3 regions of the Streptomyces sp. GMY02 genome follow, and region 2 is predicted to be linked to each of the others. Evidence: riboswitches for the same ligand, from Rfam matches in the RefSeq annotation. Region 2 holds a riboswitch; each other region holds the start of a gene.
What was found. A riboswitch is a leader RNA that binds a small molecule or an ion and turns the genes downstream of it on or off. The one in region 2 is predicted to bind thiamine pyrophosphate.
Positions count from the first base shown of each region.

Region 1 (10,218 bases), 2.0 Mb from region 2:
GACTGCTCTTCAAGGTGCTGATCTTTGTGGCACTCGTCGGCGGACTCATCTATGTCGTACGGAAGTTCATGTCCTCGTCGTCCTCGCGGGGCGACTGGTAGGTCAGCGGGCCGCGTGCCCGTTAGCCCGCGCGAGGGAAAGGTGAACCAGAAACCATCTCGGTCGCGGACCTGCCCTTAGAGTGACATATCTCTCCGTCCCCCAGTCCCCCTCAGGGGTGCGGCGGGCACGCGGGGGCGGCCCCCGCGGGCGGGCCCTCGCCCGTCGGCATCCCGGGGGTGAGTCCGTGGCCACGGCCCCACAACGCGACGTGCGGAGTCGTCAACACGCTGTGCAGAATCGTCGCGGCAAGATCGTCGGCTTGAAGCGCGGCGATTGTCTGCTTTCCGATCCACGGTTTCGCGATCCACGGCCCCGCGAGGTAGAGCGCGGGCCGTGGGTTTTTCTGTGTCTCACCGTCAACGGGAGCGACCGCTTCCGGAGGTGGAACGATTACGCAACGGGATCGCATCGCTGGTCAGCCCGCTCGCCTTCTCTTTCCGTATCTGAAAAATTACTCCTTGTGATCCGCTAGCGCTTACAGGACGATTGCGTCAAGAGGGTCAATGGGGATCATTCCCAGCCACTGTTTCATCTACTCCGGAGTACAGCGATGCGCGAGTCGGTGCAGGCCGAGGTCCTGATGAGCTTCCTCGTCTCCGAGGAACTGGCATTCCGGATCCCGGTGGAACTCCATTACGAGGTGCGGGATCCCTACGCGGTGCGCATGACATTCCATTTGCCCGGCGATGCCCCTGTGACCTGGACTTTTGGCCGTGAGCTACTGCTCGACGGCATCAACACGCCGAGCGGTGACGGTGATGTGCACATCGCGCCGACGGAGCCCGAGGACCTCTCGGACGTGCATATCCGGCTCCAGGTCGGGGACGATCATGCGCTCTTCCGGGTCAGTGCCGCGCCGCTGGTGGCCTTCCTCGACCGTACGGACCGGCTGGTGCCGCTGGGCCAGGAGCGCACGCTCGGTGACTTCGAGGTCAATCTGGAGCAGGCACTCGGCCGCATCCTGGCCGGGGAGAACGCCGGCTGAGCCCGGCTGGACGGGGCCGTACGGGTGATCCTTCCCGGCGGCCGTTTCGCGGCCCGGTCGGTGCCGAAGCCCCGGTCGGTCCTGAAGGCCACGGTCGGCGCTGAAGGCCTCGGTCGGTGCTGAACGTATCCACTTCGTGCGGACCTACTTCTTGCGGCGTCGGCCCCTGCCGCCGCCCAGCCCGCGCGCCGGTGTGCTCTGTACCGGCAGCGCAGGCCCTGTCTGCGGGCCTGCCGGACCTGCGGGACCTGCCGGGCCCGTGGGCCAGGGATCCGCGGTCCCGGGAGCCTGGGCCGGTGGTACGGGAGGCACGGGAGGCGCCCCGTGTCCCGCCCGGTCGGCGGAGACCACCAGAGCCGCCAGCGCCGTGGTCACCGGCACCGAGGCGACCAGACCGATCGAACCCACCAGGGTCCGTACGATCTCCTCCGCCACCAGCTCACTGTTGGCGACCGTACCCACACCCGACTGCGCGATCGAGAAGAGCAGCAGCAGTGGCAGGGCGGCGCCCGCGTAGGCCAGGACCAGCGTATTGACCACCGAGGCGATATGGTCCCGGCCGATCCGGATACCCGCCCGGTAGAGGGCACGGGGACCCATCGACGGGTCCGCCTGGTGCAGCTCCCAGACCGCCGAGGTCTGGGTGACCGTCACATCGTCGAGGACACCCAGCGAACCGATGATGACCCCCGCGAGCAGCAGACCGCTCATATCGATCCCGGGATAGAGACCGTGGATCAGACCGGTGTTGTCATCGGTGTTGCCGGTCAGGCTCGCCCAGCCGATGAAGACCGATCCCAGCAGCCCGATCAGCAGCAGGGAGACCAGTGTGCCAAGAACCGCGACCGAGGTTCGGGCCGTCAGTCCATGGCACATATAGAGCGCGATCAGCATGATCGCGCTGGCCCCGACCACCGCCACGACCAGCGGATTCGAGCCCTGAAGTATCGCGGGCAGGATGAACAGCGTCAGCACGGCGAACGAGACAGCCAGCGCGACCAGCGCCATGACCCCGCGCAGCCGCCCCACCACGACCACCGCGAGCGCGAAGATCCCGGCCAGCAGAGCCATGGGGACCTTCCGGTTGACATCCGTCACGGAGTACTGGAGATCACGCGGGGCGTCGGGTGCGTATGCCACCACAACGCCCTGTTTCACGTGAAACTGCCGTGGCGCGTCCGGCTGGACGATCTCGATGAAGGTCCGGCCCTTCTCCTTGCCCGTGGTGACCTCGATCGTGGCCTTCTTGCAGTCACCGGTCTGCTCCCGTTCCGCCTCGCGTCCCTGGGGCTTGGAGGTGTCACCGGTGGACGGGATCTGGGCGGCGTTCACGGACTTGCAGTCGACCTGCTCGATCTGCACCACCCGGCCCTGCTCGGTCTGCCGGTCGAAGCCCACTCCCGTACGCTCATGCGCCGGAGCGCCGCCGGGCCAGAGCACCACCAGACCGACCGCCACGGCGGCCGCAAACGGGATCAGAACCGCCGCGATGACCTTGCGAAGGTGCAGGGAGACCGGCGCGGCGGGGCCATGACTGTGCGTGTGCCCGTGCGATTCGTGGGTCTGCTGGGTTGAGGTCACCGACCGATCATCGCAAGAAGCCTGAGGCCCTCTGTTCAGCACGCCGGACATGACGCTAGCGTGGGGGCACCTTTTGCACACGCGGGAGCTCGGAGCACCGGGCTGAGAGGGCGCTGACTGTGGCGTTCCGGGGCATGTCCCCTGGACCCCTGAGCTGCGCCGACCGCTGAACCTGTTACCGGGTAATGCCGGCGTAGGGAGTAGGTCTCATGACCGTTCAGGACGCACACACGCCTGCCTCCGATTCTGGAAACGAGTCTGGAAATCCGAGCGAGGCTCAGGGTTCGAGCCGGACTCAGAGGACTATCGGCTGGCACAAGGGATATGTCCAGGGCTCGCGCCCGGACCTCCAGGTACCGGTCCGCCAGGTGCACCTCACCAACGGCCAGGACGTCACGCTGTACGACACATCGGGTCCGTACACCGATCCGGCAGTCGAGACCGATGTACGCCGCGGTCTCGCGCCGCTGCGGGAGAACTGGATCGTCGGGCGGGGTGACACGGAGGAGTACGCGGGCCGGCCGGTCCGCCCCGAGGACGACGGGCTCAAGCACACGGCGCCGCGTGGCGGGCTGCGCAACCTCGACGCGGTCTTCCCCGGCAGGCCGCGCCAGCCGCGACGGGCGCGTGCCGGGCAGACCGTGACGCAGCTCTCGTACGCCCGGCGTGGGGAGATCACGTCGGAGATGGAGTACGTCGCGATCCGGGAGAATGTGTCCCCGGAGGTCGTGCGCGAGGAGATCGCCGCGGGCCGTGCCGTACTGCCGGCCAATGTCAATCACCCGGAGATCGAGCCGATGATCATCGGCAAGCGGTTCCTGGTGAAGGTCAACGCCAACATCGGCAATTCCGCGGTCACTTCCTCGATCGAGGAGGAGGTGGAGAAGATGACCTGGGCGACCCGCTGGGGCGCCGACACGGTCATGGATCTCTCCACCGGCCGCAATATCCACACCACTCGCGAGTGGGTGCTGCGCAACTCCCCCGTGCCGATCGGCACCGTGCCGCTCTACCAGGCGCTCGAAAAGGTCGACGGCAAGGCCGAGGAGCTGACCTGGGAGATCTACAAGGACACGGTCATCGAGCAGGCCGAGCAGGGCGTCGACTACATGACCGTCCATGCCGGGGTGCTGCTGCGGTACGTTCCGCTGACGGCGCGCCGCAAGACGGGCATCGTCTCGCGTGGCGGCTCGATCATGGCGGCGTGGTGCCTCGCGCACCACAAGGAGTCGTTCCTGTACGAGAACTTCGAGGAGCTGTGCGAGATCCTCGCGGCGTACGACGTGACGTACTCCCTCGGCGACGGCCTGCGTCCGGGGTCCATCGCGGACGCCAACGACGAGGCCCAGTTCGCCGAACTGCGCACGCTCGGGGAGCTGAACTCGACCGCCAAGCGGCTGGGCGTACAGACCATGATCGAGGGCCCGGGCCATGTCCCGATGCACAAGATCAAGGAGAACATCGACCTCCAGCAGGAGATCTGCGAGGAGGCGCCGTTCTATACGCTCGGCCCGCTGACGACCGATGTGGCTCCGGCGTACGACCACATCACCTCCGGTATCGGCGCCGCGATGATCGCGTGGTGGGGTACGGCGATGCTCTGCTACGTCACCCCCAAGGAACACCTCGGGCTGCCGGACCGGGACGACGTCAAGACCGGTGTCATCACGTACAAGATCGCCGCGCATGCGGCGGACCTCGCCAAGGGGCACCCGGGGGCACAGGCGTGGGACGACGCGCTGTCCGACGCCCGGTTCGAGTTCCGCTGGGAGGACCAGTTCAATCTGGCCCTGGATCCGGACACCGCCCGGGAGTTCCACGACGAGACGCTGCCGGCCGAGCCGGCGAAGACGGCGCACTTCTGCTCCATGTGCGGCCCGAAGTTCTGCTCGATGAAGATCTCCCAGGACATCCGGCGGCGGCACGGCGGCGAGATGGAGGGCGACGGCGACGGTACGGGAAGCGCGGACGTGGCGGGCGCCGCGATCGGGGACGCCGAGATCGAGGCGGGCATGGCACAGAAGTCCAAGGAATTCGCCGCGGCCGGCAATCGGGTCTATCTGCCGCTGGCGGAGTGAGCCCGGCGGATTGAGGACCGGCGGCCCGCTGGGCCTGGGCCGTGCCGGACGGGATCAGTCGGACACGGCCCGGGCCCTGTCCGGACAGGGCCCCGCGCCGGGCCTTGAGCACTGCGCGGAGCCCTGAAGGGCAGGCTTGCGGAACGGCGGGCCATCGGAGCTTGGCACCGGCCGGAGTCACTCCGGCCGGTGGTCCGCCGGGCCGAGGCCTCCGGAACAGTGGTCGTTAAGGACAGTGGTCGGTAGAGACAGTGGGTCGGTAAGGACCGGGGTCCGGGGGCGCCGCGATGTCGGCGAGGTTCCGCGCGGCGGCCGGGACAGTGACCCCGGCCGGGGTCACTCCGGCCTGTGGTCCGCGCCGCCGAAATCGGGGCTGGTGAAGTCCGGGCTGGTGAAGCTCGGGCGCTGGCCGGTGGCGGCACCCTCGTCCGGGCTGCTGAAGTCCGGCCGGCTGTAGCCGATCTTGGGCAGGTGCTTGACCGGGCGGGCCGGTCCCGGGGCGGCCGGATCCGCGCTCGGGTCGGCCAGAACGTCGCGCAGGAAGGGCAGAAGGCCCCGCTCCAGCAGCGCATGGCGCCAGGCCTCCCGCGCCCGGGCCACCTCGTCGGGCAGCTCGGCGCTCGGCGACTCCTCGGCCGGGAGCTGGGTCTTGCGGTTGCGCAGGGCCGTGACCAGCAGACCGATCGCGGCGGCCAGGATGCCCAGCGCCGTGACGGCACCGAAGAACCAGCCCACGGCGAGCAGGCTGTCGGCGAACGCGGGCGGTCGGCTGAGCGCTTTGAGGAGATAGCCGACGAGCAGGAAGATCACCGCGGCGATGCCGCCGAGGACCGGTACCAGCACCGTGATGATCGCCGTGAACCCCGCGCCGGATACCGGCACTTCTGCCTCGGCCGGGTCCAGCACGGAATCGTGCGCCGAGTCGGGGCGAGCAGTATCGGAGCGAGCTGAACCGGAGCGGGCCGCGTCGGGACGCGCCGAGTCGGCCCGTACGGAGTCGGCTCGTACGGAGTCCGGTCGGGCAGAAGCGGAAAGGCTTGGTGAGCGGAACTCCTCGCGGATCTTTCTGTAGTGCTCGTACTCGGCGGCCGCGGCCGTGGTGATCCGCGCCGTGGACTTCAGGGCCATGGTGCGTAGCTGCTCGCTGTTGAGCCGCTCCCCGATCGCGGCGAGATCAGGGCGCTCGTGTGCGTTGTGCAGCACGTCATCGAGGATCCGCTCGAATTCCGCGCGATCCTCGCTCAGCAGGTGCGGAGCGCTGTTCATGTGCATCCCCCGATGCTCCGTAGGGCCGGCTCGCCCGCGTGGGTACGGGCAGTTGGCGGAAACGGAGGAGAGCCTGCTACGGATAAGCCGATGGTAGAGCTGTTTCGGCGTGGGGTGACAGGGGGTTTACACAAATCGGCTTGACCCTGTTGTCTCAGTTCTCCAGGGGAAGCCGGACGACCAGCAGCTTTCCCGCCATCGTCACTCCGCCGTCCATCGCGATGGCAAGTCCGTCGGCATATACGTGTGGCCCTTCCACCAGCGGACCCGTGTCGGCTTCGCCGTCCGAGGCGTCTTCGGTGCCGACTTCGCCCAGCAGATAGGGAATCGGGCTGTGGCCATGGACGATGCGCTGTCCGCCGTACCGGGAGAGCAGTTCGCGTACGGCCTCGGGGCCGCCGTCGTCACGGAAGGCGAAGCGCTTGGTGAGTTTGCGGAACAGATCCCAGCATTCGTCCGCGTCATTGCGCGTGAGGATCTGATGAATCGTGTCGTTGACGTCCTCGATCGTGGACCCGTAGTCCAGATAGGCCGTCGTGTCGGAGTGCAGGAGGAGATGTCCGTCCGCCTCGACCACCGCGTCGAGCCGGGACATCCACTGGAGATGGACGTCCTGGAGGCGCTCCATATCGGTGCGCTGACCGCCGTTGAGCAGCCAGGCGGCCTGGAAGGTGGCCGTACCCGCACCGGAGTTGACATGGGTGTCGCCGAAACGTCTGGCGCCGATCAGCAGCAGTTCGTGATTGCCCATCAGGGCCTTGCAGTAGCCGCCCGCCGCCGCCGCTTCCGCGGAGAGCCGCATCACGAGATCGATGACACCGATGCCGTCGGGACCGCGGTCGGTGAAGTCGCCGAGGAACCAGAGGCGCGCGGTGCCCGCGGCCCAGTGGCCGTCGGCGTCGATCAGCCCCTGTTCGGCCAGCGCGGCGAGGAGTTCGTCGAGATAACCGTGGACATCGCCGACGACATAGAGCGGGCCGAGACCGTCGGGGACCGGCGACTCCGCCGCAGGGCCGACGTGCACCTGGACCGTGTCCCCCCGGTTGATCACCGGGAGATCGCGTTCGGTGGGGGTGTAGCCCTCCGGGGGTTCGTCATCGGGGACCGCGTTGCCGGGGTGCCCGGACGGGCCGGCGGCCGTGGGGCCTGACGGGCCGGGTTCTCCGGACTGCACGGGAACCAGCGCGTACGGCGGTACGCGGAAGTCGCGCAACGTCGCCGTCCGCACCACGGGTCCCTGGCCGGCCCCCTGTGTCATCGACCCCTCCACCGCCGTCGTGCCGCCGTACACCTGTGGGGCCCGCCCGGCCGGTGGGGGTGAGCCCGTCGGCGGTGAGCGAAGGTCCGCGGTGTCGTGCGCCCATCATAGGAATGCGGGTCCTCCCGTGTGACGCACCAGGGGTGGTGAATCCGATTGCACCTCTGGTTCACCGGCTGTTTTCGGGCCGATCGCCCGAAATGTCAAAGGTCTGGGCCTTCACCGGTCATTGCACCGGCTCAACCAGTTCTCCACCGGCCCCGTCCGTCCCGCCCGTACCACCTGTTCCCGTTGTGTCCCGGGCTCTCGGCAGCCCCTGACCGCGTGCTGTGCTCCGCGCGGCCCGGGGTCCGCCGTACTGATGGTCAGTCACCCGCGGGGGACCGGGGCGCGCTGACCGTGGTGCGCGGAGGGCGGCGCTGGGAGGAGGTCCGGACGATCAGTTCGGTCGGTATCACCTGCTCGACCGGCCGGTCGGTCTCCAGCCCCTCGATGGCGTCGATGAGGAGCTGGATGACCGCGGTGCCGATACGGCGCGGCTTGAGCGAGAGCGTGGTGATCGGCGGCTCCGTCGAGGCGTACACGGTGGACTCGCTGCAGCAGACGAGCAGCAGGTCGTCCGGTACCCGCAGTCCGTACCGCCGTGCGGCGGCGAGCAGATCGGTGCCGTTGGGGTCGAAGAGCCCGTAGACGGCGTCGGGCCGGTCCGGGCGGGCCAGCAGCCGGTCGGCTGCGACGGCCCCCGCGCACGGGTCGTGGGCGGGATAGGACTCGTAGACCGGGTCCTGGCCGACTCGTTCGCACCAGTGCAGATAGGCGGTGGTGGAGAGCCGGGTGTAGGTGTCCGTGGTTGTGCCGGTGAGCAGGCCGATCCGGCGTGCGCCGGCCGCGGCGAGATGGTCGAGCAGATCGAGGACGGCCGCTTCGTGGTCGTTGTCGACCCAGGCGGTGACGGGAAGGGTGCCCGCGGGCCGGCCGTCGGAGACGACGGGAAGACCCTGGCGGACGAGTTCGGTGACCACGGGATCGTGGTCGGAGGGGTCGATGACGACGGTGCCGTCGAGGGCGACATTGGCCCAGACGTCGTGGCGGGAGGTGGCGGGGAGGATGACGAGGGCGTATCCGCGGGCGAGTGCGGCGGAGGTGGCGGCCCTGGCCATCTCGGCGAAGTAGGCGAACTCGGTGAAGGTGAAAGGTTCATCCCCGTACGTCGTCACCGTCAGGCCGATGAGGCCGGACTTGCCGGTACGGAGGGTTCTGGCGGCGGCGGACGGCCGGTAGCCGAGGCGTTCGGCGACTTCTCGGACATGGCGTCGGGTGGCGTCGGGTAACCGGCCCTTGCCGTTGAGCGCGTCCGAGACAGTCGTGATGGAGACACCGGCTGCGGCGGCCACGTCCCGGATGCCCGCCCGACCTTGCCGGCTTCCCCGGCGGGATGTGTCCGTCCGGCTCACCTGGTGTTTCCCTGCTGCTGTCATGGCGAGCCGATAGTAGGGCTCGGGCGGGCGGTGGGTCCGGTCGCACAATCACCTATGGGCAGGCACGTTTTTGCATGGTTGAAGGTGGTAAATGGCCTTGGAAGGCAAGGGAGTTAACACGTGTAGCTATGTTCTGCCATGCAACGAGCGGCATGGACCTGGCGAAGGGGCCATGTTTCGAAGAGGTCTCAACTCACCTCTACGGGGGACGCGCGCCACGGCGTGGGCCACCGGCGCGCGCCAGGGAAGCGCGTGCGCCCCTCTCCCGGCGGCCTTCCGGAGGTCATCCGCCGGCCTCCCGCAGGACGTCCTGCGGCCGTCGGGCGGGGGCCGGCAGCCGCGCGGCGCGTGTCCTGCGGCTGCGCGACGGAGCGCGGCGGGAGTGCTGCGGGCGGCGCGGCCGGGGTGCGGCGGGAGTGCTGCGGGGGCGCGGCCGGAGTGTGGCCGGTGTGTGCGGCCCGTGTGTGACGGACCTCCTTCGGCCGCCATTCGCAGCGGACGCGAATCCTCATAAGGTGTGCAGCATTGAAGTCGTCATCGATGCCGGCGCCGACGCCGGTGTCCATGACGGTGATGCCGGAGTCGAAGTCGTACGGACCCGTGAACGGCCGAGGAGGACCTGCGGTGAGCGAGACGAGCCCCAAGCTGCGTGCCGAGCTGGACGGCATCCCCACGTACAAGCCGGGCAAACCTGGCGGGCCGACGGCGTCCGGCGGCCCCGCCGCGTACAAGCTGTCCTCCAACGAGAACCCGTACCCGCCGCTGCCGGGCGTGATGGAGCGGGCCATCGAGGCCGCGGGCGCCTTCAACCGCTACCCGGACCTGGCCTGCAGCGGGCTGATGGAGGAGCTGGCCGACCGCTTCGGGGTGCCCGTCTCGCATCTCGCGACCGGTACGGGGTCGGTGGGGGTCGCCCAGCAGTTGCTCCAGGCCACCTCGGGCCCCGGGGACGAGGTCATCTACGCCTGGCGTTCCTTCGAGGCGTACCCGATCATCACCCAGATCGCGGGCGCGGCCTCCATAAAGGTGCCGCTGACCCCGGGCGACGCGCACGACTTGGACGCGATGGCCGACGCGATCACCGAGCGGACCCGGCTGATCTTCGTCTGCAACCCCAACAACCCGACCGGCACGGTGGTGCGCAGGGCCGAGCTGGAACGGTTCCTCGACCGGGTGCCCGGCGATGTGCTGGTGGTGCTCGACGAGGCGTACCGGGAGTTCATCAGGCCCGGGCGGGGCGCGGAGGGCGGCGAGGTGCCGGACGGGCTGGAGATCTACCGCGACCGCCCGAATGTGGCGGTGCTGCGTACGTTCTCCAAGGCGTACGGTCTGGCCGGGCTGCGGGTGGGCTTCGCGATCGCCCATGAGCCGGTGGCCGCCGCGCTGCGGAAGACCGCCGTCCCGTTCGGCGTGAGCCAGATCGCACAGGAGGCGGCGATCGCCTCGCTGCGTGCCGAGGACGAACTGCTG
Region 1 is NZ_CP077658.1:4,265,758-4,275,975, forward strand. Features, by position in the region: gene KQY30_RS17870 (DUF5326 family protein) at 1-101, shown strand, start outside; gene KQY30_RS17875 (SsgA family sporulation/cell division regulator) at 653-1,087, shown strand; gene KQY30_RS17880 (YibE/F family protein) at 1,232-2,719, opposite strand; TPP riboswitch at 2,740-2,885, shown strand; gene thiC (phosphomethylpyrimidine synthase ThiC) at 2,878-4,746, shown strand; gene KQY30_RS17890 (ECF transporter S component) at 5,083-6,018, opposite strand; gene KQY30_RS17895 (metallophosphoesterase) at 6,167-7,270, opposite strand; gene KQY30_RS17900 (LacI family DNA-binding transcriptional regulator) at 7,636-8,748, opposite strand; gene hisC (histidinol-phosphate transaminase) at 9,373-10,218, shown strand, end outside.
Region 1: it holds a riboswitch for thiamine pyrophosphate, as region 2 does, so the genes downstream of both, thiC (phosphomethylpyrimidine synthase ThiC) here and thiO (glycine oxidase ThiO) in region 2, are expected to answer to the same signal.

Region 2 (10,218 bases):
CGGCCGCGACGACCCCTCGGCGGGGAGCGCGCCACGACCATGCCCGGCCGGGCCGGTCCGGGCGGCCGGGCGGAGGCATCTCCAGTCGGCTGGTGCGGTGCACGGCGGGGCGCGGGATCACGGCCGTACGGTGGTTCGCCCCGGCCTCTTCCTGGGCCCTGGCCCCGGGCGGCACGGCATCGAGCTGCGCGTCATCGAGCGTGGCGCGGGCCTCGCGGGTCCTGGCGAGCAGGGCGACCGCGTCGTGCGGGCGCAGGTCCGGGTTGCGGGCGGTGGCCGCCGCGACCAGCTCGTCCAGCTCGACGGCGAGCCCGGGAACGGCGGCCGACGGCGCGGGAACGTCCTCGTTCAGATGCCGGTAGAGCACCTGCGCGGGGGTGTCCCCGGCGTGCGGCTTGGCGCCGGTCAGCATCTCGTGGAGGACGACCCCGCAGGCGTACACGTCGACCCGGGGGTCGGAGGTGCCGTACTCGATCTGCTCGGGCGCGAGATACGACACGGTGCCGAGGACGGTGCCGGTCGTGTTGGTGACATCGCCCACGGCCCGTACGAGACCGAAGTCGGCGACCTTGACCCGGCCGTCGTCCCCTATCAGCACGTTCTCCGGCTTCATGTCCCGGTGGACGAACCCGGCGCGGTGCGCGGCCCCGAGCGCGGCGAGCACCGGCTCCAGGATGTCCAGCGCGGCCCGTGGCTGGAGCGCGCCCCGCTCGCGCAGTACGTCACGGAGCGTGCACCCCGCGACGTACTCCATCGCCAGATAGACATACGCCCCCTGCGCGCCCTGGTCGTACACCGCGACCACATTGGGATGCGCCAGCCGCGCCACGGACTTGGCCTCCCGGATGAACCGTTCCACGAACGTCACGTCGGCGGCGAGGGCGGGGTGCATGACCTTGAGCGCGAGCACCCGGTCGAGACGGGTGTCAACGGCCCGGTAGACGGTGGCCATGCCGCCGACGGCGATACGGGCGTCCACGCGGTAACGCCCGTCGAGCACCTGCCCGACGATGGGGTCGTGAAGGGTCGTATCCACCCCTTGAGTCTACGAGTCACGTCTGCGCGGGCGGGCCTGGCGGTGCGAAGAGCACACCCGGCGCCGGGGAACTTTCCAGCCCGTCCGGCGTTTGAGGACGGAACCGGCGACCCCGTGCCGGGGGCGCAAAATAAGCCCGTCCGGCGATTGAGGACGAACCGGCGGCGGACGGACCCGCACGCAAAGCGCACTCGCTACGAGAACGCCGGCCGCTCCGGATCCCACGTCGGCATGCCCTCCGCCGGGGACGACGCGTGGGCGAAGTGGCGGCGGGGGATCCGGCCCGCGCGGTACGCCAGGCGCCCCGCCTCCACCCCGTGCCGCATCGCCTCCGCCATCAGCACCGGCTCCCGCGCCCGCGTCACCGCCGACGCCAGCATCACCGCCGCGCACCCCAGCTCCATCGCCAGCGCCGCGTCCGACGCCGTACCCGCCCCCGCGTCCAGGATCACCGGCACCCCCGCCCGCTCCACGATCAGCTCGAAGTTGTGCGGGTTGCGGATCCCGAGCCCGGAACCGATCGGCGACCCCAGCGGCATGATCGCCGCGCAGCCCACGTCCTCCAGCTTTCTGGCGAGCACGGGATCGTCGTTCGTATAGGGCAGCACCGTGAACCCGTCGTCGACCAGCGTCTCCGCCGCGTCCAGCAGCTCGACCGGATCCGGCAGCAGCGTCCGCTCGTCCGCGACCACCTCCAGCTTGATCCAGTCCGTACCGAGCGCCTCACGCGCCAGCCGCGCCGTGAGCACCGCCTCCCCCGCCGTGAAACACCCCGCCGTGTTGGGCAGGGCGCGGATCCCGAGCGAGCCGAGTACGGACAGGACGGACCCCTGGACCGTGGGATCGAGGCGCCGCATCGCCACGGTGGTGAGTTCGGTGCCGGAGGCGACCAGGCACCGTTCCAGCACGCCGAGGCTCGGCGCCCCGCCCGTCCCCATGATCAGCCGGGATCCCAGCACGGTGGAGCCGATGGTGAACCGGTCGTCCGCCATCCCCGCTCAGCCCCCCTGGACCGCGGTGAGGACTTCCACCCGGTCGCCCTCGCCGAGCACCGTCCCGGCCCAGCGGCCCCGTGGTACCACCGTCTCGTTGACGGCGGCCGCGACACCCGAGGGCGCGGAGGTGAGCGTGGCCACCAGGACGTCGAGCGTGGTGCCCGTGGCGAGGTCGTGCGCCTCGCCGTTCACGGAGACGGACACACGGACGGAGATGCTCATACGGTCAGCTCCCGTGGTACGGAGGTGAGGTCCTGCGGTACGGAGGTGAAGCGGCGCGGGGTGAACGGCCGGGCCAGTTCGGGGAGTTCGCCGGTGGTCAGCGCCTCCGCCAGCACATCGCCGGTGACCGGCGTGAGCAGCACCCCGTTGCGGTAGTGGCCGGTCGCGAGATGCAGTCCCGGCAGCGCGGTCGGCCCCAGCAGCGGCGCGTTGTCCGGTGAGCCGGGGCGCAGCCCGGCGAGGGTCTCGGTGAGCGGCAGCTCGGTGATGCCGGGGACGAGCTCATGCGCGTCGCGCAGCAATTCGTACACCCCGCCCGCGGTCACCGTCGTGTCCCAGCCCTGCTCCTCGCTGGTGGCGCCGATCACCAGCTCGCCGTTCTCACGCGGCACCAGATAGACATGGCTGCCGCGCACCACCGCCCGTACCGACCTGGTCAGGAACGGCGTGTACGCCCGTGGCACGGTCAGCCGCAGCACCTGGCCCTTGACGGGCCGTACCGGCGGCCGGATCTCGTGCGGTACGCCCTCCAGCCGCCCGCTCAGACTGCCGGCGGCCAGCACCACCTGGTCCGCGCCCAGTACGCGCCCGTCGGCCAGTACCGCGCCGGCGGCCCGGTCCCGTACGACCGAGAGCCGTTGGGCCGACGCCCGGTGGAACACCACCCCGGCCCGCTCGCACGCCGTGACCAGCGCCGCGGCCAGCCGGCGGGGATCGATCTGATGGTCGCCGTCCACCCGCAGGCCGCCGCGCACGCCCGGCGCGAGCATCGGTTCGAGGCGCCGGCACTCGCGCCCCGTGAGCCACTCGGAGGCCAGCCCCGAGCGGCGCTGGAGGTCGTGCAGTTCGCGCAGCTCGGCGCGGTCGTCGGTGTCGAGGGCGACGGCGAGCGTGCCGCTGGCGCGGTAGCCGGTCTCCTGGCTGCCGGCCTCCTCCAGCTCGGCCACGAAGTCCGGATAGCGCTCCGCGGAGGCCATGTTGAGCCGGAGCAGGACCTGCTCGCCATGGTGGAGTTCGGTGACGGCGGCGAGCATGCCCGCCGCGACCCGCGCGGCGCCGCCGCCCGGACGGGGGTCGGCGACGGCGGTGCTCAGCCCGCGCTGAGCGGCCCGCCAGGCCGTGACCAGGCCGATGATTCCGCCGCCGACGACCAGGACGTCGGAACCGCTCCCCGTTCCCCGATGAGGCGACTGCGGATGGGATGACGGATGGGGTGACTGCATGGGCGTCCAGCCCCTCCCTTCGCCGGCATGACCCGGATCAGGTTCGTACGGTCGGAGGCCGCTCCAGCCTCCCTCTCAGTCCGGTGCGTCCGGACTCCCGCGAGGTAGTGTCACCGGCCAGACTAACGCGCGGCCCGCCGTGCGGTAAGGCCGCGCCGAGGGCCCGGGGTCCCGTCTGCCACATGGCGTCGTCCGCCCGCAGCACGGGGACCAGGCGGGATGTGGCGGACAGGGCCTGGTTCCGTCCGGGTACGCCCGGCGGTTGACCGGCTGCATATGGTGATCGGGTGAGCGAGCAGCAGAGGCAGCGGGAACTCCCGGCACAGCGGGCGGATCGGGCGCGGCCGGGCGTCGTCATCGTCGGCGCGGGGATGGCGGGGGTGCAGACCGCCGTGGCCCTGCGCGAGAAGGGGTACGAGGGGACGGTCACCCTGATCGGCGCCGAGCGCCACCCGCCGTACGACCGGCCGCCGCTCTCCAAGGCGGTGCTGCTGGGCACGGCGGACAGCCCGGCGTACGACATCGACTTCGCTGCGCTCGCCGTCGAGCTGAGACTCGGGGTTGAGGTGACCGGACTGCGCCCCGCCGCGCGGGAGGTCGACACCGGGGCCGGGCCCGTACCGTACGACCTGCTGGTCATCGCCACCGGCGCCGAGCCGGTCGCCCTGCCGGGCACCGCGGGCATGCCCGGTGTCCATCTGCTGCGCACCCTGGACGACGCCGAGGCGCTGCGGCCCGTTCTGGACCGGGGGCCGGGACCGTGGTCGTCGGCGCGGGGTGGATCGGCGCGGAGTTCACCACGGCGGCCCGCGCGGCCGGGTGTGCCGTGACGGTCGTGGAGGCGGCGGACCGGCCGCTGCCCGGCGCCCTGCCGGCCGAGGTCGCGGCGCCCATGGCGGACTGGTACGCGGAGAGCGGCGCCGAACTGCTCACGGGCGCCCGGGTCGCCGCCGTCGAGCCGGGCACCGTGGTCCTCGCGGACGGCAGGCGGCTCTCGGCCGAGGCCGTGGTGGTGGGCATAGGCGCGCGGCCCACGACCGACTGGCTGTCGGGCTCCGGAATCGCGCTGGGCCCGGACGGGGCGGTCGTCGCCGACGAGCGGCTCGCGACCTCGCTGCCCGGTGTGTACGCGGTCGGCGACTGCGCCTCCTTCCCCTCCGCCCGCTACGGCGAGCGGCTGCTGGTCCACCACTGGGACAACGCGCTCCAGGGGCCGCGTACGGTCGCCGCCCAGGCCGTCGGCGAGAGCGAGCAGATCTACGATCCGGTGCCGTACTTCTGGTCGGAGCAGTTCGGCCGGTTCGTCCAGTACGCGGGGCATCACGCGGCGGCGGACACCCTGGTCTGGCGCGGCGGTCCCGCGGAGGCCGCCTGGTCGGTGGTGTGGCTGCGGGACGGGGTGCTGGTGGCGCTGCTCGCGGTGGGCAGGCCCCGCGATCTGGCGCAGGGGCGCAAGCTGATCGAGGCGGGCACCCGGCTGGACCCGGCGCTCGCCGCCGACCCGTCCGTACCACTGCGGAAGGCGGCGCTCTGAGACGCTGCCGTCCGGGGCCGCGCGGGCCGTCGTGCCGTGGCCCGGGCGGGGCCGGAGCGGTTCGTGCCGTGGGCCCGGCGCGGGGGGCGGTTCGTGCGGGCTGCCCCGGCCGGAGCCGGTTCGTGGCGTCTGTCAGTCCGGGATGGCACGCTTGTCGTGTGACCGAGATTGACGCAAAGATCGATGCTCTCGTCCCCGCCTGGCTCCACCTGCCCGACATCGCGGAAGCGCTCGATGTCGAGGTGACGCGTGTGCGGCAGTTGGTGAAGGAAGGCCAGCTCATCGCCGTACGCCGGGGCGAGAACAAGACGCTCCAGGTGCCTGCCGCCTTCGTCGACGGCAACAAGGTCGTCAAGGGCCTCGCCGGGACCCTGACGCTCCTGAGGGACGACGGCTTCACCGACGAAGAGATGCTCGAATGGCTCTTCACCCCCGACCCGACCCTGCCGGGCACGCCCGCCCAGGCGCTCGGGGAGAATCGCGGCACGGAGGTGAAGCGCCGGGCCCAGGCGCTCGCCGTCTGATCGACCCATCATCACTCGCGGTGTGCGGCGGCGCCCCGGCGGCCGTCCCACGGTCCCGGCGCCTCCGCACACCGCCGACCCGACGGGGGGAATTCCCATGCCCGAGGCCCGCGCGTCGCTCTCCGACGCCCGGCTGTATCTCTGCACGGACGCCCGCAAGAGGCAGGGGGACCTCCCGGAGTTCCTCGACGCCGTGCTGGCGTCCGGCGTGGACATCGTGCAGCTCAGGGACAAGGGCATGGAGGCGGCCGAGGAGCTGGACCACCTCCAGGTCTTCGCAGACGCCTGCCGCCGCCATGGCGTACTGCTCGCCGTCAACGACCGCGCGGATGTGGCGCATGCCATCGGCTCCGACGTGCTGCATCTCGGACAGGGCGATCTGCCCGTCCCCGCCGCCCGCGCGATCCTCGGCGACGCCCCGCTGATCGGCCGCTCCACGCATGCCGAGGCCGAGGCGGACGCCGCCGCCGTCGAGCCCGGTGTGGACTACTTCTGTACGGGACCGTGCTGGCCCACCCCGACCAAGCCGGGCCGCCACGCGCCGGGACTCGGTCTCGTACGGCACACGGCGGCACTGGGCACGGACCGGCCGTGGTTCGCGATCGGCGGTATCGACGCGGGCAATCTCGACCAGGTGCTGGACGCGGGTGCTCGCCGTGTCGTGGTCGTACGGGCCATCACCGAGGCCGACGACCCGGCCGCGGCGACGGCGTCCCTGGCCAAGCGCGTACGGGAGCGGGTCTGACGACAATCAGTTCTCAATCCGGGCAAATGACCCCCGCCCGGTTGGGTGACCGCCGCACCCTCGATAACCTGCCCGTATGGCCTCCGGCACCGCTTCGACCAGATCGGATCACGCACTGACCGTGCGTGATCTGCTCGCGACCGGCAAGACATCGTTCTCTTTCGAGTTCTGGGCGCCCAAGACCGAGAAGGGCGAACGGAATCTCTGGAACGCGTTGCGCCGGGTCGAGGCGGTGGCACCGAGCTTTGTCTCGGTGACCTATGGCGCGGGCGGCTCGACCCGGGACGGCACGGTCAGGGCCACGGAACGGATCGCCTCCGACACCACACTCACCCCGGTCGCGCATCTCACGGCCGTCGGCCAGTCCGTCGCCGAACTGCGCAATATGGTCGGCCAGTACGCCGATGCCGGGATCCGCAACATCCTTGCCGTACGGGGCGATCCGCCCGGTGATCCCATGGGGGAGTGGGTCAAACACCCGCAAGGTGTGCGGTATGCCGCCGAACTGGTCAGGCTCATCAAGGAGTCCGGCGACTTCTGTGTCGGGGTGGCCGCCTTCCCCGAGATGCATCCGCGCTCCTCCGACTGGGACACCGACATCCGGCACTTCGTGGACAAGTGCCACGCCGGAGCCGATTACGCGATCACTCAGATGTTCTTCGAAGCGGACGGATATCTGAGGCTTCGTGACCGGGTCGGTGCCGCTGGTTGCGCGACCCCGATCATTCCGGAGATCATGCCGGTCACCAGCGTGGGAATGCTGGAGCGGCTGCCGAAGCTCAGCACCGCGGCCTTCCCGGCCGGACTGAAAGAGCGGATCCTCTCCGTCAAGGACGATCCCGCCGCTGTACGCTCCATTGGCATCGAGTTCGCAACGGAGTTCTGCGCGCGACTGCTCTCCGAGGGTGTTCCCGGCTTGCACTTCATCACCCTCAACAACTCCACCGCAACGCTCGAAATCTACGAGAATCTCGGACTGCACGAGCAGTCGTGACCGGTCGTACCCGCCCTGTCCCGGGCGGGTGGCCGAAGGAGAGGGGCGGGCATGGGCTGGACGGTCCTCTACATCGCATTCGGCATCGTGGCCCTGTGGCTGCTGGGCGAGGTGCTGCTCCAGTACAAGGCGCGACTGCGATGGCGGCTGCTCGCCTTCTTCGGATTCATGGGCGTGGTCCTCGGTGTCCTGATGCCCTCCGTCTTCGTGATCGCCCTGGGTGCGGTCGCGTTCGCGGTCGGTCAGACCTATGTGACGCTCTCGTTCCGCCGCGGCTTCTCCACCGGCTGGGCGATAGGCGGCAGTCCGGGGGCCAGCCGCCGCCGGAAGGACAACGGCCGGGCGGACGCCGACCGCGACCCGTCCCTGGAAGTCACGGAGCTGGAGTACGAACCGGTGGAGGCGGCCGACGTGCCGGAGCCTCCGGTGCCGGTGGCCGCGGCCATGGACACCACCGCGGTCTACGAGCCGGAGCCGCTGCCCGACGACACCGGGCAGTACGGCGTCTACAACGACTACAACGGGTACGACACCACCGCCCACGATCCGAGCGGCCAGGGCCGGCCTCAGCAGCAGCCCGACCCGAACGGCTGGGGCGGCGGTTACGACGCCTACCCCGGCTATCAGCAGCAGCCGGCCGACCAGGGCGACTACGCGGCACAGGGCGGTTACCCGGCGCACGACGCCTACCAGGGCCAGGACGCCTACCAGCCGGGCCACTCCGGCGAGCACACCTACGCGAGCCAGGACCCCTACGCCGGCCAGGACGCCTACGCGCAGCAGCAGTACGCCGATCCGTACACGGGCCAGCAGCAATACCCCGGCTACTCCGACCCGTATGCCGCCGACCCGGCCAACGGCGGCCAGCAGTACGGCTCGTACGACAGCTTCGGCGGCCAGCAGCAGTACACCGACCCCTACAGCGGCCAGCAGTACGCCGCGGAGACCCCGCCGGGCGGCGTCTGGGTCCCGCAGCAGCGCGAGCCCGGCCAGGCCCCGCCGATGCCGGAGGACCAGCCCCACCAGCCGGGCTACGACCCCAACTACGGCGAGCAGTACCGCTACTGAGGGGCAGTATCGCTACTGACGAGCAGTGCTGCTGACGGTCCATCAGATCTCTTGGCCCTGCACCTGCTTCACACCGCCCCCTCCCCGGCGCACACGCCTCACTGCGAGCCCCGGAAGTCCGGCCCCTCCACGATCAGTCCGGCCACCAGTGCCCCCGACATCCCCGCATGGGCCGGCCCGCCGCCCGGATGCGCCCAGCCGCCCGCCAGATACAGCCCGGACAGCTCTGTGGTGTTCGCGGGGCGCAGCATCCGGCCGCCCGCCCCGGCCAGCGCGGGCGCCGGCACCGAGCCGCCGTCCGCGCCCGTCTCCGCCGCGGTCTCGGCGGGTGTCCGTATCCAGCGCCGTACCAGCCGCTCCGCGATGCCCGGCACGGCGGCCTCCGCCGCGTCCACCAGCGCATCCGCGTACCGCTCGCGCAGCGCCCCGTCCGCCCAGTCGACCGGGCCGTGCGGGGCGACCGTCGCGGTGACCGTGACCGCCTCATGGTCCTCGTCGGGCCGCGTCCCCGGGTCGTCCGGCCGCAGAACCGTGACCGTGGGCCGCTGCGCGGTCCGGCCCGCGAAGACCTCGGCCGCCTCCGCGCTGCCGTCCGGGGAGTGCACCACCGTCCGGTGCACGGCGTCCGCGTCCCGCGCGCCGCGCAGCGCCAGCAGCACGCTGAACCGGCCGGGCATCACGCCGCCGTCCGGCTCCCGGGACCGTATCCCGCCGTCCCCCCACAACTCGCGCTCCACCAGCCGCTCCGGCGCGATGCCCGCCACGACCCGGTCGGCCGCCACGACCGTGCCGTCGGCCAGCTCGATGCCGGTCGCCACGCCGTCCTTCTCGGCGATCCGGGTCACTTCCGCCCCGAAGACGAACTCCACCCGCCGCGCCAGGCACCGTTCGTACACCGCGCGGGCCAACTCCCGCATCCCGCCCCGCACATACCAGCTTCCGAATGTCTGCTCCAGATACGGGAGCAGGGCCGCGCTCGCCGGGGTGTGGCGCGGATCGAGCCCGTACGACAGGGCATAGCCGTCCAGCAGCGCGGCCAGCCGGGGATCGGCCAGCTCCCAGGCGCCGATCTCCGCGACCGTGGCGGCCCGGCGCGCCCCGCGCAGCAGCCTCCGCTGTCGCACCGCCGGATACGGATCGCGCCCGAGCACCTGCCAGTCGTCCCACAGCGGTTCTTCGAGCAGAGGCCGGCGCGAGCGGTCCCAGGCGTCCCTGGCCCGCCCCAGGAACTCCCCCCACCGGGCACCGGCCCCCGCGCCCAGCGCCGCGTCCAGGGCGGAGACCACCCCTGCCCGCGACGCGTTCGGCAGCCGCGCATCCGTACCGTCGGCGAAGACATGCCGGCTCGCCGGATCGACCTGGCCGAGCCGGACGCATCGCTCCAGCGGCTCCTTGCCGGTCTTGACGAACAGATCGCGGTAGACCGCGGGAAGGTGCAGCAGACCGGGGCCGGTGTCGAAGACGAACCCGTCCGCCTCGAACCGGCCCAGCGACCCGCCATACGTCGCCGAGCGTTCGTACACCGCCACCCGGTGTCCCGCGACGGCCAGCCGGGCAGCCGCCGCCATGGCGCCCATCCCGGCGCCGATCACCACAATCCGTGCCATGTCAGGGACCTTAGCCGGGGCCACTGACAATTCAGCCGGGCGGTGCCGGAATCCCGCCTCCGGCCAGGCGTTTCTCCGCCCGGCGCTGTGCCCGGCGGCGCAGGAAACGGCGGATCCTCGCGGCGAGGAAGGCCACGGTCGCGATGCCCAGCACCAGCAGCGTGCCCGCGATCACGGCGGCGGCGACCGGATGGAAGACCGCGAAGGTGATGATCCCGGCCACCCCCAGATCCTCGGCCGTGCTCACGGCGATATTGCTGAACGGCTCGG
Region 2 is NZ_CP077658.1:6,306,094-6,316,311, forward strand. Features, by position in the region: gene pknB (Stk1 family PASTA domain-containing Ser/Thr kinase) at 1-1,036, opposite strand, end outside; gene KQY30_RS26905 (thiazole synthase) at 1,231-2,028, opposite strand; gene thiS (sulfur carrier protein ThiS) at 2,035-2,253, opposite strand; gene thiO (glycine oxidase ThiO) at 2,250-3,476, opposite strand; TPP riboswitch at 3,474-3,587, opposite strand; partial or broken gene KQY30_RS26920 (NAD(P)/FAD-dependent oxidoreductase) at 3,848-5,010, shown strand; gene KQY30_RS26925 (Rv2175c family DNA-binding protein) at 5,169-5,534, shown strand; gene thiE (thiamine phosphate synthase) at 5,632-6,279, shown strand; gene metF (methylenetetrahydrofolate reductase [NAD(P)H]) at 6,356-7,273, shown strand; gene KQY30_RS26940 (hypothetical protein) at 7,325-8,341, shown strand; gene KQY30_RS26945 (NAD(P)/FAD-dependent oxidoreductase) at 8,440-9,948, opposite strand; gene KQY30_RS26950 (DUF4126 domain-containing protein) at 9,980-10,218, opposite strand, start outside.

Region 3 (10,218 bases), 4.1 Mb from region 2:
GCCGGCAGCGTCACCCGCCACCAGGCGGCGAACCGTCCCGCGCCCAGCACCCGCGCGGCCTCCTCCTGGCGCGGGTCGAGCTGCGACCACAGGCCGCCCACGGTCCGTACGACCACCGCGTAGTTGAAGAAGACATGCGCGAGCAGGATCGCCCAGACGGTGGTGTCGAGCCGTATGCCCCACAGCTCGTCGAGCAGTCCGCCGCGCCCGAGCAGCGCCAGGAAGGCCGTACCGACGACGACGGTCGGCAGGACGAAGGGGATGGTGACCACCGCGCGCAGCACGTGCCGGCCAGGGAAGTCGAAGCGCGCGAAGACATACGCGCCGGGCAGGGCGATCAGCAGGGTGAGCACGGTGGAGGCCACTGCCTGCCAGGTGGTGAACCAGAGGACACCGAGGATGTCGGGACGGCTCAGCACCTCGCCGACACGGCCGAACTGCCAGGTGCCGTCGGCCTTGAGACCGCGGCCGACGATCGCGGTCACGGGATAGGCGAAGAAGACCGCGAAGAACACGACGGGCACGGCCATGAGGGCGAGCCGGACGGCGTGCGCGCGCCCGGCCCGCCTTCTCTTCGGGGCGGGGGAGTTCCCTTAGGGCTGGGGCGAGTTCCTTTCGGGGTGGGGCGAGCCGGCCGGGCCCGGCTCGCCCCTTCGCCGGCTACTTCACCACGAGTGAGGTCCACGACTGGATCCACTGCTCACGGTTGGCGGCGATCTTGTCGGATGCCACGGTCCCGGGCTCGGGGACCGTCGCGCCGAACTTCGTGAACAGCTCGGGCAGCTTCACGCTCTTGACGACCGGGTTGACGAACATGTTCAGCGGCATGTCCGCCTGGAAGGTGTCGCTGATCAGGAAGTCCACCAGGGCCTTGCCGCCCGCCTCGTTCTTCGCGCCCGTGAGCAGCCCGGCGAACTCGGTCTGCCGGAAACAGGTGCCGGTGGCGACTCCGGTGGGCGCCTGCTGCGGCTGCGGCTCGGCGTACAGGACCTCTACGGGCGGGCTGGAGGCGTACGAGACGACGAGCGGGCGGTCGGCCTTGGCCTTCTTACCGCCGGCCGAGCCCGAGAAGTTCTCGTTGTAGGCCTGTTCCCAACTGTCGACGACCTGGACGCCGTTGGCCTTGAGCTTCTTCCAGTAGTCCTGCCAGCCGTTGTCGCCGTACCGCGCGGCCGTGCCGAGGAGGAATCCGAGGCCGGGCGAGGAGGTCGCGGCGTTCTCGGTCACGAGCAGGTCCTTGTACTGCGGCTCGACCAGATCGTCGAACGACTGCGGCGGCGCAAGCTTCTTGTCCGCGAAGTACTTCTTGTCGTAGTTGACGCAGATGTCGCCGGTATCGATGGGTGTGACCCGGTTCTGGTCGCGGTCGAGCTGTGCGGCCGTGTCGACGCGGTCGAGGCCCTTGGCCTTGTACGGCGTGAACAGGCCGTTGTCGAGGGCGCGGGAGAGCAGGGTGTTGTCGACGCCGAAGAAGACATCGCCCTGGGGCGAACCCTTGGTGAGGATCTCCTTGTTGAGGGCCTCGCCCGCGTCGCCGCTCTTCAGGACCTTGACCGTGTAGCCGGTCCGCCGGGTGAACTCCTTGAGCACGGCGGGCGAGGCGTTGAACGAGTCATGGCTGACGAGGGTGACGGTCTTTGACTCCGTACCGCCGCTGCCGCCGGACGGCGCGGAGCCGTCGGATCCGCCGCAGGCGGCGAGGACCGAGACCCCGAGCGCGGTGGCAAGCGCGGCGACGGCCGTCCTTCTGCGGGCGGCCGTACTTCTGTTACCGGCTGTGCTGGTGGTGGTGCTCACTGATTTTCCTCCTGGGAAGTCCAGGAGAAGACGCGGCCCTGCCCGGAGTCAGGACCGGCCGGACTCCGGGCAGGGCGCAACAGCTTGAGTGGTGACCGAACTTCCTACCCAGAATGACCTGGGCGAGGTTCAGAGGGTCTGCGGCCGCTGCCCGCTCTCACGGACATGTGCCACACTCTCAGCGCTGTGGCGCTCCCCTGTCGGAACATATGCAATGCGTTCAGACCAACATTACCCCGCGGCCGTCCAGGTCCCGTCCGGCGGATCTTCGTGGATCAGCCCGGGGCGGCTGGTGGAGGGGGTCCCTCCCGTGCCGTTCAGGCTACGGGGGAGCATCGCAAGGCGGAGGATCGGCGTTGTGGATGGCCCGGCCGTACTTGGACGACTCCGACAACGCAGCGAGGTGCCGCCCGCCGCGGCAGCGGCTGATGTCACTGCGGCGTTCCGGGCCCGCGAAGATCCGCCGGACAGGGCCTAGCGCTCCGAAGCGGCCAACTGCCCGCACGCCCCGTCGATCTCCTGGCCCCTGGTGTCCCGTACCGTCACCGGCACGCCATGGGCCGCGATCGCCTCGACGAACGCCTTCTCGTCCTCGGGGCGTGACGCCGTCCACTTCGATCCCGGGGTCGGGTTGAGCGGGATCAGATTGACGTGCACCCGCTTGCCCTTGAGCAGCCGGCCCAGCCGGTCGCCGCGCCACGCCTGGTCGTTGACGTCGCGGATGAGGGCGTACTCGATGGAGACCCGGCGGCCGGACTTCTCCGCGTACTCCCAGGCCGCTTCCAGCACTTCCCGTACCTTCCAGCGGGTGTTGACCGGGACGAGGGTGTCGCGCAGCTCGTCGTCGGGCGCGTGCAGGGAGACCGCGAGGCGGCACTTGAACCCCTCGTCGGCGAAGCGCAGCATCGCGGGCACCAGACCGACCGTCGAGACCGTGATCCCGCGCTGGGACAGCCCCAGTCCGTCGGGCTCCGGGTCGGTCAGCCGGCGTATCGCGCCGACCACCCGGTTGTAGTTGGCGAGCGGCTCGCCCATGCCCATGAAGACGATGTTCGACAGCCGGGAGGGGCCGCCGGGCACCTCGCCGTCACGCAGCGCGCGCATCCCGTCGACGATCTGGTGCACGATCTCCGCGGTGGACAGATTGCGGTCGAGACCGGCCTGCCCGGTGGCGCAGAAGGGGCAGTTCATCCCGCAGCCGGCCTGCGACGAGATGCACATCGTGACGCGGTCCGGATAGCGCATCAGCACCGACTCGACCAGCGTGCCGTCGTGCAGCCGCCACAGCGTCTTACGGGTGGTGTCGTCGTCGCACGAGATGTGCCGCACCACCGACATCAGCTCGGGCATCAGCTCTGCGGCGAGCTTCTCGCGCGCGGCGGCCGGGATGTCGGTCCACTGCTGCGGATCGTGTGCGTACCGCGCGAAGTAGTGCTGCGAAAGCTGGTTGGCACGGAACGCCTTCTCGCCGACCGCGGCGACGGCCTCGCGGCGCTCGGCGGGGGTGAGGTCGGCGAGGTGCCGCGGCGGCTTCTTGGCCCCGCGGGGCGCGACAAAGGTCAATTCTCCAGGTACAGGCATGGTGGATCCCAGTCTCGCAGATTCCCGCCCGTGGCCTGCCCCGCGAGCCGGGTGACGGTCGTCTCTGGTCGTCCTCGGTCACCTCGGGCCGTCGTTCGACGGCCGGCGGACGGCCCGGGTGCACGGTCATGCGCCCCAGCCGCCACCCTCGGAGAGCGGGTTCCCGTTCGCGTCGTACGTCACGCTTCAAGCCCCACGCACGCCGGGCCGGTCCCACTGATCACCCCCGCCGGTCGCTGATAGAGGGCGCCTGATCGGCGGTGCTCCACCGTGCGGACATGTGTGAACCCCTGCCGCTGGTAGTAGTGGCCGAGCTGCGCATTGGTCCTCCACGTGTCCACCCGGAGCCACGACTTCCCCGCTCTCTGAGCTTTCCGCGACGCCCAGTCAAGCATTGACGCGCCCACAGATCTCCCCCGGGCAACTGGGAGAACGATGACCCGATGGGCGTACAGGGCATCGGCGGGCATATCCTCAGGGGGCCAGAATTCCGAGTCGGCAGATTCATCCACCGTGATCGTGCCCATATTCACGCCGAAATCGTGAACGATGTAGGCCGTACCGCGCCCAACGTCGCGTGAGATCTTCTCGACGCTGGCGGGGTACTGCCATTGATCGATCCCCCTTTGCGCCAGCGCTCTGGACGCCTCGTCCCACATCGAGGCGATTACGTCCACATCACTGGACACTGCGGGCCGGATGGTAATTCGTTCACTCATTTGGGCGCGTTCCCAACTCGTTCGGAGTACATTGCGGCCGGTGGGCATTGCGGTCACCGTGACCCGAACAGGGCCGCTCTCCGCGTATCCCGTGCGACTCGTACCCAGGTGTATCCCGTGCGCAATGCAGGTAATCACGCCTTCCGGAATACCGGCGGGTTCTGCAAAGGACCGAATCCCCGCTTCCAGCGCCGGCTTCGTGGCGATGCCCGATGACGCCTTTTCGACACTTACCGCGATGGTCCGACTCGGCGTGCGGCCCCGCTCTTGAATGTCCTGCGCCCATGCGGTCGCAGACATGCGGCAGGGGCCCGCTGTCCTGTGGACAACGGGCCCCCGTACGGTATCGCCGCTGGTCAGGCCCTTGGCCGGGCCCGGTTCGGCAGGAACCTGCGAAGCGTCAGGAGCCTACGAAGATCAGCAGCAGCAGCCAGACCACCGGCGCCGTGGGCAGCAGGGAATCGAGCCGGTCCATGATGCCGCCGTGCCCCGGCAGCAGCGTGCCCATGTCCTTGATGCCGAGATCCCGCTTGATCATGGACTCGCCGAGATCACCTAGCGTGGCACTCGCCGCGACCGCCAGTCCGAGCAGCAGCCCCTGCCACCAGATTCCGTCGTGGATCAGGAACTGCATGCAGAGCGCGCCGGCCACCATGGCGAAGACGACGGCTCCCGCCAGTCCCTCCCTGGTCTTGCCGGGGCTGATGCGCGGCGCGAGCTTGTGCGTACCGAAACGCCAGCCGACCGCGTACGCGCCCGTGTCGCTGACGACCGTCAGCACCATGAACATCAGCACCCGCCACGGCCCGTCGTCCGGCCTGAGCATCATGACCACGAAGGTCGCCAGGAACGGTACGTAGAACACGGCGAAGACCCCGGCGGTGACGTCCTTCAGATAGCCCTCCGGCCGCTGGGTCATCCGCCAGACCAGCACCGCGAGCGCCGTCAGGGCCATCGCGACCCAGGCGCCCTCGGCACCGCGCACATATCCGGCGACGACCATCGCGGCGCCGCCGACGGCCAGCGGGACCAGGGGCGCCTTGATGCCCTTCTTCTCGTCCAGCCGCGAGGTCAGCTCCCACAGCCCCACGACCACCGCGACCGCGACCACGCCGACGAACACGGCCTTGACGACGAAGAGCGACACCACGACGAGCAGCCCCAGGCCGAGACCCACGCCTATGGCCGCGCGCAGATCACGGCCCGCCCGCTTCTTCTGGGGTGGTGGCTGAGGTGCTCCCATGGGCTCCTGTGGAGTCTCGTCACGGAACGGGGGGCGGCCCGGCCGGGCGGCCCTCCGGTCGTCATCCTGGTCCCCGCCGCCGGCGGGTCCGTCGGGCACGATGGGCATGGGGCGAGTCTGCTGTGTGTCCAGCGCGTCGTACGCGGGACCCGCCGGGGCGGCCCCGTGGTCGGCCGGTCCCCAGTAATCGGTGTAACCGGAGTAACCGGCCGCTGACGGGGCCCCCCGGGAAGAGTCGTTCATCAGACCTCGAGCAGCTCGGCTTCCTTGTGCTTGAGCAGCTCGTCGACCTGCGCGACATACTTCGCGGTCGTGTCGTCGAGCTCCTTCTCCGCGCGGCGGCCCTCGTCCTCGCCGACCTCGCCGTCCTTGACCAGCTTGTCGATGGTCTCCTTGGCCTTGCGGCGTACCGCCCGGATCGAGATCTTCGAGTCCTCGGCCTTGGTCTTGGCGACCTTGATGAACTCCTTGCGGCGGTCCTGGGTCAGCTCGGGGAACACCACCCGGATGATGTTGCCGTCATTGCTCGGGTTGACGCCGAGGTCGGAGTCGCGGATCGCCTGCTCGATATTGCGCAGGGCGCTCTTGTCGAACGGGGTCACCACGGCCATCCGCGCCTCCGGCACGGCGAACGAGGCGAGCTGGTTGATCGGGGTCAGGGCACCGTAGTAGTCCGCCACGATCTTGTTGAACATCGCTGGATGCGCCCGTCCTGTGCGGATCGCGGCGAAGTCGTCTTTGGCGACCAGGACGGCCTTCTCCATCTTCTCCTCGGCCTCGAGGAGGGTCTCTTCGATCACCACTTGCTCCTGCGTGTCTTGAGTGGGCCCGGTGTGCGCAGCGGGCCGTCGGAACCTGCGTCGCGTCTACTCCTGCACGGTGTCCGACCGGCAGGGCTCTGTCCATCCCGTACGGGGCGGCCCCGGATCAGGTCCGGGTGCCCTGGTCGCTCACGAGCGTGCCGATCTTCTCACCCTTGACCGCACGCGCGATATTGCCTTCCTTCAGCAATTCGAAGACAAGAATCGGCAGCTTGTTGTCCTGGCACAGCGTGATCGCCGTCATGTCGGCGACACGCAGATCGCCCGCGATCACCTCGCTGTACTCCAGCGCGTCGAACTTGACCGCGTCGGGGTTGGTCTTGGGGTCCGAGTCGTACACCCCGTCCACCCCGTTCTTACCCATCAGCAGCGCCTGGGCGTCGATCTCCAGGGCGCGCTGCGCGGCGGTGGTGTCGGTGGAGAAGTACGGCATGCCCATACCGGCGCCGAAGATGACCACGCGGCCCTTCTCCATGTGCCGTACGGCGCGCAGCGGGATGTACGGCTCCGCGACCTGGCCCATGGTGATGGCGGTCTGGACGCGGGAGTCGATGCCTTCCTTTTCCAGGAAGTCCTGGAGGGCCAGGCAGTTCATGACCGTACCGAGCATGCCCATGTAGTCGGAGCGTGCCCGGTCCATGCCGCGCTGCTGGAGCTCGGCGCCCCGGAAGAAGTTGCCACCGCCGATGACGACCGCGATCTGGGCGCCGTCCCGCACCACGGCGGCGATCTCGCGGGCGATGGCGTGTACGACGTCGGGGTCGACGCCGAGCGCTCCCCTGCCGGCGAACGCCTCACCGGACAGCTTCAGCATGAAGCGGCCGTGCTTCGTACCGTCGTCGCTCTTGTCGGCTTTGTCGGCCTGTTCCATGGAGATCTCCTCGTGCACATACGAAGAAGGCCATTGCCGGGGGTCCTCACGGGTTCCCAGTGCGGCAATGGCCTCCTCGTCAGATCTGCGGTCGCCGGGCGCGTACGCGGACGACTGCGTCAGACCCTATCGGGATCTTCGGTTGATCGCGTACGGACTCAGATGCCGACCTTGATGCGCGCGAAGCGCTTCAGGCTGACACCGGCCTCGTCCAGGACCTTCTGGACGGACTTCTTGTTGTCCTTCGCGAACGCCTGCTCCAGGACCACGACCTCCTTGAAGAAGCCGTTGACGCGACCCTCGACGATCTTGGGGAGGGCGGCCTCGGGCTTGCCCTCCTCGCGCGAGGTCGCCTCGGCGACACGGCGCTCGTTCTCGACCGTCTCGGCCGGGACCTCGTCACGGTTGAGGTACTTCGGGGCGAAGGCGGCGATGTGCTGCGCAACGTCCTTGGCGACCTGGGCGTCTTCCTTGTCCAGCTCGACCAGCACACCGACCTGCGGCGGGAGGTCGGGCATGGTGCGGTGCATGTAGGCGGCGACATAACCGCCGGTGAACTGCGCGAAGCGGTCCAGGACGATCTTCTCGCCCAGGTTGGCGTTCGCCTCGTCCACATACGCCTGAACGGTCTTGCCGGCCTCGATCTCGGAGGCGAGGAGCGCCTCCAGGTCGGCCGGGGAGGTCGCGGCGACATGCGCGGCGAGGGCGTTGGCCACATTCTGGAACTTGTCGCCCTTGGCGACGAAGTCCGTCTCGCACTTCAGCTCAAGCAGAACGCCGGAGGTCTTGTCCTCGGAGATGAGGGAGACGACCGCGCCGTTCTCGGCAGAACGGCCCTCGCGCTTGGCGACGCCCTTCTGGCCCTTGACTCGGAGGAACTCGACGGCGCTGTCGACGTTGCCGTCGGCCTCGTCCAGTGCCTTCTTGCAGTCCATCATGCCGGCGCCGGTGAGCTCGCGGAGCTTCTTGACGTCGGCGGCGGTGTAATTCGCCATGATCTGTAATTCTCTCTCGAAGGTCTGAAAGATCTACGGGGGAACGGCGGGGGCCGTGGTGCCGGCCCCCGCCGTCGACTGCCGGAACCGGTAAGGGGTCAGGCCTGCTCGGTGTCCACGGCCGCGGCGTCCGCGTCGGCGGCCTTCTCCGTCTCGGCGGAGGTCTGGACCTCGGCCTCGGGCTTGGCGGCCGTGGCGGCCGCGTCATCGGCCTTCTTCTCGCCTTCGAGCAGGTCGCGCTCCCACTCGGCGAGGGGCTCGCCCGCGGCCTTCTCGCCCGGCTTGGAGTCACCGGTGGCGACACCGGAGCGGGCGATGAGGCCCTCGGCGACGGCGTCGGCGATCACACGGGTGAGCAGGGTGACGGAGCGGATCGCGTCGTCGTTGCCCGGGATCTTGTAGTCGACCTCGTCGGGGTCGCAGTTGGTGTCGAGGATCGCGACGACCGGGATGTGGAGCTTGCGCGCCTCACCGACGGCGATGTGCTCCTTCTTGGTGTCGACGATCCAGACGGCGCTGGGCACCTTCTGCATCTCGCGGATACCACCGAGGGTCTTCTCCAGCTTGGCCTTCTCGCGGGAGAGGACCAGCAGCTCCTTCTTGGTGAGGCCGGAGGCGGCCACGTCCTCGAAGTCGATCTGCTCAAGCTCCTTCAGACGCTGGAGGCGCTTGTAGACGGTGGAGAAGTTGGTGAGCATGCCGCCCAGCCAGCGCTGGTTGACATAGGGCATGCCGACGCGCGTCGCCTGCTCGGCGATGGCCTCCTGGGCCTGCTTCTTCGTACCGACGAACATGATGGAGCCGCCGTGCGCGACGGTCTCCTTGACGAACTCGTAGGCGCGGTCGATGTACGACAGCGACTGGAGCAGGTCGATGATGTAGATGCCGTTGCGCTCGGTGAAAATGAAGCGCTTCATCTTCGGGTTCCAGCGGCGGGTCTGGTGACCGAAGTGGACGCCGCTCTCCAGCAGCTCCCGCATCGTGACGACGGCCATGGCCGTACTCCTTGAGATACTCGGTTGTCGCGTCCGCCGGACGGCGGCCGCACCTGACGCCCCGGTGCGCTGTGCCACGGAGGACCGAGAAGCGCTGACATCGGCGCGAAGGGGCCGATGGCGGGGCGTGCGAAGTCGACCCGGTGACCCGGATCGCCACAAGAAGTGTACGGGACCGTCGCACCCCCGGGTGACGGCGATATCCACAACCGGTCGGCGGTCCACAGTTCCGGGGCATGATCAGCGCGGTTGTGCCGGGTACGGCACGGTGGGGACATGATCACTGTCCGTGTTGGTGTGCGTGCCGTTGTCTCCCTCTCGTTCCTCTTCTCCCTCTTCTTCTCCCTCGTCTTCTCGCTCTTCACCGCTGATTCCGCGGCCGCTGCCACTGCCACTGCCGATGGGGGCGGCGACGGCGGAGGCCAGGCCTGGCCGGTGGGGGCGCGGCCGGTGGTGCTGCGCGGCTGGGAGCCGCCGGAGTCGGCGTACGGCCGGGGGCACCGCGGGGTGGATCTGGCCGCCGCGCCGGGCTCGGTGGTACGGGCCGCTGCCGGGGGCCGGGTGTCGTTCGCGGGCCGGGTCGCGGGCCGCGGGGTGCTGGCGATCGCTCTGTCGGGGACGGGGGCGCCGCCTCTGCGGATCACCTACGAGCCGGTGGAACCGCTGGTCTCCAAGGGGGATGCGGTGGCTCCGGGGCAGGTGGTGGCCCGGCTGGGCGCAGGCTCGTCGCACTGTGCCGCAGGCTGTCTGCACTGGGGGCTGCTGAGGGGCACGGTCTATCTGGATCCGCTGTCCCTGCTGCCGCCGGAGCTGCTGCGCCGGGGCCCGTCCCGGTTGCTCCCGGTCGTGGGTGTCCCCGAACCGCCGATGGCCGTCCTACCCGGGCCGGCGCCTTCTGCCGCGTCGACGGCGGGCGGTGCGGTGCACACGGTCGTCCTGCTGGCGATGGCGGTCTGGGTGCATCGCGCGGGGCGGCGCCGGGGGCTCAGCTCCGTACGCCGCGCAGGGCCATGGAGACCGCGGCCTCGGCGATCTCCTCCGGAGTCTCGGCCGCGCCCAGTTCGATACGGCGGACCGCCGCGTCCACGACGCCCTGGAGCAGCATCGCGGCGAGCCGGGGCTGCTGGTGGCCCAGTTCGGCGAGGGCCTCCACGATCATGGCGATCAGGCCGCCGTGCGCGGCACGGATCTTCTCG
Region 3 is NZ_CP077658.1:2,181,534-2,191,751, forward strand. Features, by position in the region: gene KQY30_RS09000 (iron ABC transporter permease) at 1-530, opposite strand, end outside; gene KQY30_RS09005 (thiamine ABC transporter substrate binding subunit) at 661-1,797, opposite strand; TPP riboswitch at 1,881-2,006, opposite strand; gene rlmN (23S rRNA (adenine(2503)-C(2))-methyltransferase RlmN) at 2,272-3,378, opposite strand; gene KQY30_RS36280 (GNAT family N-acetyltransferase) at 3,558-4,397, opposite strand; gene KQY30_RS09020 (phosphatidate cytidylyltransferase) at 4,498-5,583, opposite strand; gene frr (ribosome recycling factor) at 5,583-6,140, opposite strand; gene pyrH (UMP kinase) at 6,268-7,032, opposite strand; gene tsf (translation elongation factor Ts) at 7,191-8,027, opposite strand; gene rpsB (30S ribosomal protein S2) at 8,126-9,022, opposite strand; partial or broken gene KQY30_RS09045 (peptidoglycan DD-metalloendopeptidase family protein) at 9,443-9,886, shown strand; gene KQY30_RS09050 (TetR/AcrR family transcriptional regulator) at 10,008-10,218, opposite strand, start outside.
Region 3: it holds a riboswitch for thiamine pyrophosphate, as region 2 does, so the genes downstream of both, KQY30_RS09005 (thiamine ABC transporter substrate binding subunit) here and thiO (glycine oxidase ThiO) in region 2, are expected to answer to the same signal.